2 regions of the Clostridium beijerinckii genome follow, and region 2 is predicted to be linked to the other one. Evidence: a T-box and tRNA genes for the amino acid it is inferred to sense, from the RefSeq annotation. Region 2 holds a T-box; the other holds one or more tRNA genes.
What was found. The T-box of region 2 lies ahead of pheS (phenylalanine--tRNA ligase subunit alpha). A T-box ahead of a tRNA ligase gene usually reads a tRNA of that ligase, here a tRNA-Phe.
Positions count from the first base shown of each region.

Region 1: it encodes a tRNA-Phe, which carries the amino acid that the T-box ahead of pheS (phenylalanine--tRNA ligase subunit alpha) is inferred to sense. The anticodon was not compared.

Region 1 covers NZ_CP144906.1:3,225,547-3,229,988, forward strand. The annotation lists gene PZA12_RS14860 (sensor domain-containing diguanylate cyclase) at 1-739, shown strand, start outside; gene PZA12_RS14865 (IS1634 family transposase) at 904-2,589, shown strand; tRNA gene PZA12_RS14870 (tRNA-Glu) at 3,005-3,079, opposite strand; tRNA gene PZA12_RS14875 (tRNA-Thr) at 3,099-3,173, opposite strand; tRNA gene PZA12_RS14880 (tRNA-Asp) at 3,189-3,265, opposite strand; tRNA gene PZA12_RS14885 (tRNA-Phe) at 3,272-3,347, opposite strand; rRNA gene rrf (5S ribosomal RNA) at 3,353-3,469, opposite strand; rRNA gene PZA12_RS14895 (23S ribosomal RNA) at 3,674-4,442, opposite strand, start outside.
Region 2 covers NZ_CP144906.1:1,827,735-1,832,176, reverse strand. The annotation lists gene pheT (phenylalanine--tRNA ligase subunit beta) at 1-898, opposite strand, end outside; gene pheS (phenylalanine--tRNA ligase subunit alpha) at 1,246-2,265, opposite strand; T-box leader at 2,461-2,683, opposite strand; gene PZA12_RS08550 (TrmH family RNA methyltransferase) at 3,038-3,820, opposite strand; gene rplT (50S ribosomal protein L20) at 3,921-4,280, opposite strand; gene rpmI (50S ribosomal protein L35) at 4,308-4,442, opposite strand, start outside.

The DNA.
Region 1 (4,442 bases), 1.4 Mb from region 2:
AAAAATACATACCGATGATAAGATATTAGTTAATAAAATCACCGATGATATGAAAGCTTTAAACAAACAGTCCATTATAAAGCAAATACGGCTAATGAAGAGTGATGGGGACTATCTTTGGTGTGAACTAAAACTAAACTATATACAAAGAGATAATAAGATTGTCAGAGTAATAGGTAAAATTACTGATATTGACCATATTGTAAAAGAACATTCTATGCTAAAGCTAAGATCTGAATATGATCAGCTCACGCAAATATATAATAAATCTACATTTTATGAAAAAGTTAAAAATTATATTAAGGATAACAAAAATGATAACTGTATGCTGATTTTTATAGATTTAGATAATTTTAAAGCTATAAATGATAATTTAGGACATATGGTGGGTGATGAAGTTCTAAAGGATACTGCAAATAAAATTTGTGACGTCTTTAACGGTACAGATGTTATTATTTCAAGATTTGGTGGAGATGAATTTTGTGTATTTAAACCAAGTCATTCTATTTCATTTATTAAAGATAAAATTAGCATTTTATGCAATAACCTCAATGCTACATATATTGGCAACAATACTGAGATAACTGTATCTGCAAGCATCGGTGTTGCCTTTTACCCTAAACATGGAGATACTTTAGAATCTTTAATTCATAAATCAGATATAGCATTATACAGTTCTAAAGAAAATGGAAAAAATCAATTTACCATATACAGCAAAAGGCTTGAAATTGAATGTTGAATTAAATTACCATATACAACAATAAGCTTGAAATTGAATGTTGAATTAAATCTCATATTCCGCCTAACTAATTTTTCCTATTTAACCTCAACTATTCACTATATTATTTGACTAAAAATTATTATGATTACGGTATGCAAATAATATTTAATGGGGGGATTGGAATGGATAAAGAGTTGTTATTGGAAAATATTGAAATGGAAGCATATAGCCATGGAAAAGCGACGCTTGTAGCAGGTATGTGTAAGAAACTAGGAGTTATCAACATCTTTGATCAATATTTGACTAAACAAAATGGGAGAAAGCCTGATATAGCTTATGGGATAATGGCTCAAATGATGTTAGCAAATCTTTGTCATTCAAGACGACCATTATATCTTATGGATGAGTATTTTGAACATATTGATATTGAAGGGACATTTAACAGCGATGCGAAGCCTCATAATCTTACAGATGATAGATTTGGCTGTTTTCTTGATAATTTTCATGAAGCTGGTCCAAGAAAAATTTTTTCTGAAATAAGTATGACTGCTTTCGCTACGTATGGATTGAGTATAAAGAATATTAATTACGATACTACCTCAAAGGTAATGTGGGGCCAGTATGAAACAGAAGAAGGTAAAATAGATGAAATATCAATTGATTATGGATATAGTAAAGATAAAAGAAATGATAAGAAACAAATAAAAATTGGAATTGGAACAGCTAACGGTATAGTTGTAGACGCAAAAGTTCTTTCGGGTAATACAGATGATAAAACTTATAATAATGACGCTATAGATGATGTTGATGAAATTTTAAAAAAATCCAAAACTAGTAAAGATTCATTCTACTATGTTGCAGATAGTGCATTTTTTACAGAAGAAAATATTAATAAAGCAAATGGTAGAGATATAAAATTTATAACAAGAGCTCCTGAAACAACAAATATGTCTAAAATCTATATTGGTAAATTTTTTAGTGAAAGACAGTTAACAAAAGATGTTATTTTTGAAAATGCCCAAGGTAAAAAAGTTAAATATCAAGTATTAGATTATAAATCAGAATATAAGGGGATTCCAGTTAAACTGGCAGTCTGTTATTCCTTCACTCTTGAAGAAACCAAAAGGAAAACTATTTCTAGGCATGCAGAAAAAGAATATGCCGAATTAGAGAAAAAAATCAAAGTATTTTCCAAGCGTAGCTTCGCGTGCGAAGCAGATTCACAAAAAGAAATAGAAGAGTTTTTAAAGACTAAAGGGAAAAAATTAAAATACCATTCTGTTAATTTGAATATTGAAATGAATGAAAAACGTAAGCGTAAAAAAGCTGATAATAAGGATTCACAAAAGGAATATGAATATACTATTAATTTAGAAATTAACCGTGAAGATTCAAAAATTGAAGCAGCAATTGAAAGAGAGTGTACTTTCATCTTAGCAAGTAATGATTCTGATATTTCATGTGAAGAAATGCTGAAAGAATACAAAACTCAAAGCAGCGTAGAGAAAAAGTTTCAGCAGCTAAAAGCACCAGAGTTTATAGATGACCTTTTTGTAAAAACTCCCAAAAGAGTTGAAGCCTTAACATACATGATACTTATTGGTTTAATGATTTTATCAGTAATGGAACATGTAGTCAGACGTGAGATGAAGAAAGATAATACGATTATACTTGGACCTGGAAAAATAAAAATGTCCAAGCCGAGTTTAAAAGCTATAATGGGTATCTTTGAGTATGTGCCTATACAAGTAATTAAAGTTAATAACAATTGTATAAGAAAGTTTCAAAAACCACTAAAAGATAATCAACGGCAGATATTGAATTATTTAGGTTTGGATGAAAGTATTTTTGTTGGACATGCTATTTAACAAGTATATATTTCAAAAAATTTAATAATGATTCCATTAGGGATAGTTTAGAAATTTACTATGGAATAATTCACATATAGATATATATTATTCCAAACTTTAAATAAAGAAAAGATATTTCACTGAAATGCATAGCATTCAGCGAAATATGAGTTAAATTACCATATACAACAATAAGCTTGAAATTGAATGTTGAGTTAAACCAAAAATTAAGAAATCCTCAAAATTACTATCGAGGATTTCTTAATTTTTAGGTTGAAATAGCAAATATTCCAATTCAGCATTCCATTGGTAAAGTTCTAGATTTTCTTTTTCCGATATGCATCCTTGTATCTATCTCTTCATGTCGTATAAACATGATTAATTATAATCTAAAAAAATAAGTCCTAGATAAACTAGAACTTACTTTTCAACTTGGTGACTCCTAGGGGAATCGAACCCCTGTTACCACCGTGAAAGGGTGGTGTCTTAACCGCTTGACCAAGGAGCCATATTAAGTTTCATTTAAATGGAGCTGGCAATAGGAATCGAACCTACAACCTGCTGATTACAAGTCAGCTGCTCTACCGTTGAGCCATGCCAGCATATTTAAATTAAATTGGCGACTCAGAAGGGGCTCGAACCCTCGACCTCCGGCGTGACAGGCCGGCACTCTAACCAACTGAGCTACTGAGCCGTATTATGGTGGCTCGAACTGGAATCGAACCAGTGACACGAGGATTTTCAGTCCTCTGCTCTACCGACTGAGCTATCGAGCCATATTACCTCGCAACGTCCTACTCTGCCACACAGTCTCCCATGCAGTACCATCGGCGCTATAGACCTTAACTTTCCTGTTCGGAATGGGAAGGAGTGTTACCTCTATGCCATCATCACGAGATGCATAATTTACAGAAATCTTCGATTTCGTGTAAATTAGCACTCAGCGAACGAATGTGAGTCGAGTTTCCTTTGAAAAAAGACTCTTAGTTTACGCTTATACTACATTTACATGAATCTATTACTGTAATTATTCCTTTTTGAAAAAACTTTGTTCTTTCAAAATTGCACACAGTTTCTTTAATGTATTTACAACTTGATTATATTGGTCAAGCCCTCGACCTATTAGTATCAGTCAGCTAAATATGTTACCATACTTACACCTCTGACCTATCAACCTTGTAGTCTTCAAGGGGTCTTACTAGCTTATGCTATGGGAAATCTCATCTTGAGGTGGGCTTCACACTTAGATGCTTTCAGCGTTTATCCCTTCCCGACTTAGCTACCCAGCTATGCTTCTGGCGAAACAACTGGTACACCATAGGTCAGTCCATCCCGGTCCTCTCGTACTAAGGACAGCTCCTCTCAAATTTCCTACGCCCGCGACGGATAGGGACCGAACTGTCTCACGACGTTCTGAACCCAGCTCGCGTGCCGCTTTAATGGGCGAACAGCCCAACCCTTGGGACCTACTTCAGCCCCAGGATGCGACGAGCCGACATCGAGGTGCCAAACCTCCCCGTCGATGTGAACTCTTGGGGGAGATCAGCCTGTTATCCCCGAGGTAGCTTTTATCCGTTGAGCGATGGCCCTCCCACGAGGTACCACCGGATCACTAAGCCCGACTTTCGTCCCTGCTCCACTTGTAGGTGTCGCAGTCAGGCTCCCTTCTGCCTTTACACTCTTCGAACGATTTCCGACCGTTCTGAGGGAACCTTTGGGCGCCTCCGTTACATTTTAGGAGGCGACCGCCCCAGTCAAACTGCCCACCTAACAATGTCCTGTCACCAGTTTCATGGCATCCAGTTAGAACTTCAATACTATCAGGGTGGTATCCCAACAACGACTCCACCAAGGCTGACGCCCTAGTTTCC
Region 2 (4,442 bases):
ATTCTCTTTCTACTTCATCTAAAGTTGTAAACTTTTCTCCTTGATTTGCTCTTTCAATTACTATTTTATTCGTAGCAATTTCTCTTTTATCAAAAGCATGCATTGGTTCACCAGTTTCAAGCATAACAAAATTTGTTATATCAACTATATTATTTATTGGTCTTATACCAGCTTCAAGAAGTCTTTCTTGCATCCAACCTGGTGATGGCTGAACTTTAACGTTTTTCACTCCTCTTGCCATATACCTATTACAAAGAGTATCTTTAACTTCAACAGTTAACTCTTCATTTATATTTTTTGAATTTTTAGTTTCATACTCTAAACTTGGCATTCTATAAGTTGTTCTAAGCGCTGCTGCTGTTTCCCTCGCCATACCTACCATGCTTAAACAGTCAGGTCTGTTTGAAGTAATTTCAAAATCTAGAATTGCTTTATTTAATCCTAAAATTTCTTTGATATCAACTCCAAGCTTAGTATCAGCAGGTAAGATCATCAATCCATGAACTGGCTCATCTCCAGCTGTACCTAATTCTTCTTCTGAGCAGAACATACCATTAGATACTACTCCTCTAAGTTTTCCTTTTTTTATTTTAGTTCCGTCGGCAAGTGTTGAACCATGAAGAGCAACCGGCACAACATCTTGCTCTTTCATGTTCGTTGCTGCTGTAACTATTTGTATTTGTTCACTTCCTATATCAACTTGACATATGCTTAACTTATCTGCATCAGGATGTTTTTCAATATTAGTAATTTTTCCTGTAACTACATTTTGAATTACATCTCCTTGGATAACAAGTTCTTCTAGTTGTGAACCAGTTAGAGTTAATTTATCTCCTAATTCCTTAGGACTAACATTTATATCAACATAATCTTTAAGCCAATTATATGGTACTTTCATTTTGTTTCCTCCTTTTATTGCTGGGTATAGCATCTTATTTTAATCCAATTTCTTCACTCCCCCTCATTTTTACATGTGCAAAAGTTCTTAATTGGTAGAATAGCTACACCCTTTTTAATATTCAAAAAATCTTAATTGCAGTATAGCTGCTTTTTTTAAGTTTCAAAAGTTCTTGATTGCAGCATAGCTGCTTTTTTCAAGTTAATAAGTTCTTAATTGCAGCATAGCTGCTTTTTTTAAGGTGTATATCTTTAGAATATATATGGTAATATTCTAAAGAATAAATATTCCTAAGAATGTATATTCTTAAATTCTTAAATTCTTAAATCTTAAATAAAATTAAGCTTTTAGAATTGATTTAAGAATCTCATATCACTTTCATATAATAATCTTATATCATCTATTCCATACTTTAGCATTACCATTCTGTCAACACCAAAACCAAAAGCAAATCCACTATAAACTTCTGGATCAAGGCCACAGTTTCTAAGAACATTTGGATGAACCATTCCACAGCCTAAAAGTTCTATCCAACCGCTGCCTTTACATACTCTACAACCTTCACCGCCACATACAAAGCATGTTGCATCCATTTCAGCAGATGGCTCTGTAAATGGGAAGTGATGTGGTCTGAATTTAGTTTGAACCTTGTCTCCAAACATTTTTTTTGCAAATAATTCTAATGTTCCTTTTAAATCAGCAAATGTAACTCCCTTATCTATAACTAATCCTTCCATTTGATAGAATATAGGTGAATGTGTAGCATCTACTGAATCTGATCTATATACTTTACCAGGGGAAATCATCTTTATTGGTGGCTTTTGATTTTCCATAGTTCTAACTTGAATTGGTGAAGTCTGAGTTCTAAGTACTATATTATCATTTATATATAAAGTATCCTGTTCACTTCTAGCCGGATGATCCTTAGGTATATTTAGAGCTTCAAAATTATAATGATCATATTCAACTTCAGGTCCATCTTCAATTGTGAACCCCATTGAAACGAAAATTTCTTCCATGCTTTGAAGAGTCAAATCTAACGGATGCCTCTTTCCTATAACTTTCTTTCTTCCTGGAAGAGAAATATCTATAGTTTCACCTGCAAGCTTTTCAGCCTTTTCTTTATCTTTAATAGCCTTTAATACGCTTTCTAATTTTTCTTCAACAACAGCTTTAGCTTCATTAACCAATTTTCCTACAATAGGTCTTTCTTCTGGAGAAAGATTCCCCATACCTCTTAATATTGTAGTAAGCTCCCCTTTTTTCCCTAAGAACTTAACTCTAATTTCTTCTAATTCGCTGCTAGTTTTAACAGCTTCAATTTTGCTTAACGCAAGTTCTTGTAATTCTTTAAGTTTTTCTTTCATCATTGTTTCTCCTTTCAATAACGTCAATACACAATTCACAATTCACAATTCACAATTTTCAGTGTTCAATTATAGAAAACTCCAAATAAAGCTTTATTTGATTGCACCTTATATAAGAAATATTTCTTTCAAAATTGTTTATTGTAAATTGGCAATCGAAAAGACTTTTTTGCATAAAAAAAACGCCACCTCATAAAAAGGGACGAATTATCCGCGTTACCACCCTAATTGGAACTAAAAAAAAGTACCCAACTCAATTTAATTAACGACTCTTCTTGCCGCTAGCTACTACTATAAATTTCACAGCTAGAACTCCTGAGCGAACTTCAATATTATATTATTTAAGAAGGCTTACAGTCTATGACCTTCTCTCCCTTAAAACTTTTCTAATATCTACTCTCTCATTCACAGTTTTTCAATGTTCAATTAATACAACTCATTATACAAATAAATATATAAAATATCAATACTATTTTCAAAATTTATATATAAATCCACTGCTTTCTAATATACCATATTCATAAGCATATTTCCAAATTAAATTAAATATTTCATCTTAACATGATTATTTTAAATTTAAAGACTCTGAACACCAGATGTTTCCTATAAATATTTATATATTTTTCTATTCACATAGATAAATATATACATTTTAAAATATTTTCATATTAATATAGATTCCTAGAAATATTCAAATCTACTTTCATTCTTAAATAGTTTCAAATTTTCCTAGGAACCTATTAATATACTTTCCTATTTTAATAAGATTTAATCACAATTGATTTTGTCTTACTTTCTCATACATTATAACAGATGAAGCTACTGCTACATTTAAAGATTCTGCATTGCCTGGCATTGGTATCTTAACTTTAGTATCCGCCATCTCCAATACTTCTGTACTTACTCCATTTCCTTCATTCCCAACAGTTAAGAGAACCCTGCCTCTTAAATCTGCTTGAAAGAAATTTTTATCTGTATCCAAGGATGTTACTACTAAATTAAAACCTTTTCCCTTTAAATCTTTTACTAAAGAGAGATTCTCATCATCATAATGAATAGGAATATAAAATATAGATCCCATTGTGGATCTAATTGTCTTTTCATTATATATATCTACAGTACCCTTTGTTAATATAATTTCTTGTACTCCAGCTGCATGTGCAGTTCTTATTATAGTCCCTAGATTCCCTGGATCTTGTACCTTGTCACAAAGCAAGTAAAAATCTCCATCTAATTTCGATTCCATTGTATTCATTTTTATAACCGCAAGTATTCCTTGAGGATTTTCTGTAGAAATAAGCTCTTTAAATAAATTTCCAGAAATCTCATAAATCTTGATTTCATCATTTATATATTCGCTCAAAAATTCGTCTACCTTATCCCGTGCATCTTCAGTCACAATTAGGTAATCCACATCGACCTTTGCCTTAAATGCCTCTTGAACTAATCTAAATCCTTCAATTATATACCTACTTGTTTTAGTCCTATTTTTTCTTTCTTTAAGCTTTTTTGTATTCTTAAATAAATTATTTTCTTTACTTTCTATATATATCAAAGTTTTACACCTCAAAACTATAGGATTATGGAAAAATAATAATATCATTATTTATATTTGAATATAAAAATAAAATGCGGCATAAGCCGCATTTTATGTACTAAGCATTTAATTGTTTCTTAGCAACTTCTACTAATTCAGTAAATGCTTTTGGATCATTTATAGCTATTTCAGATAACATCTTTCTGTTGATGTCTATTCCAGCTAATTTGATTCCATTCATGAATTTAGAATATGATAAGTTGTTCATTCTTGTAGCTGCGTTAATTCTAGCTATCCATAAACTTCTATAATCTCTCTTCTTATTCTTTCTTCCAACATAAGAATTTCTTAATGCTCTTATTACTGATTCATTAGCAGTTTTATATAACTTACTTTTTCCACCGTAGTATCCTTTTGCAAGTTTTAAAACTTTTTTATGATTTTTACGAGAATTCTTCGCTCTCTTTACTCTTGCCATTACTTAAACCTCCTGCATTACCCTATATTATAGGTATGGTAATAATTTCTTCATTACTTTTACTTGTGAATCTGAAACATATCCAGCTTTTCTAAGATTTCTCTTAGTTTTTGAACTCTTCTTTGTTAAGATATGGCTCTTAAACGCCTTAGCTCTCTTAAG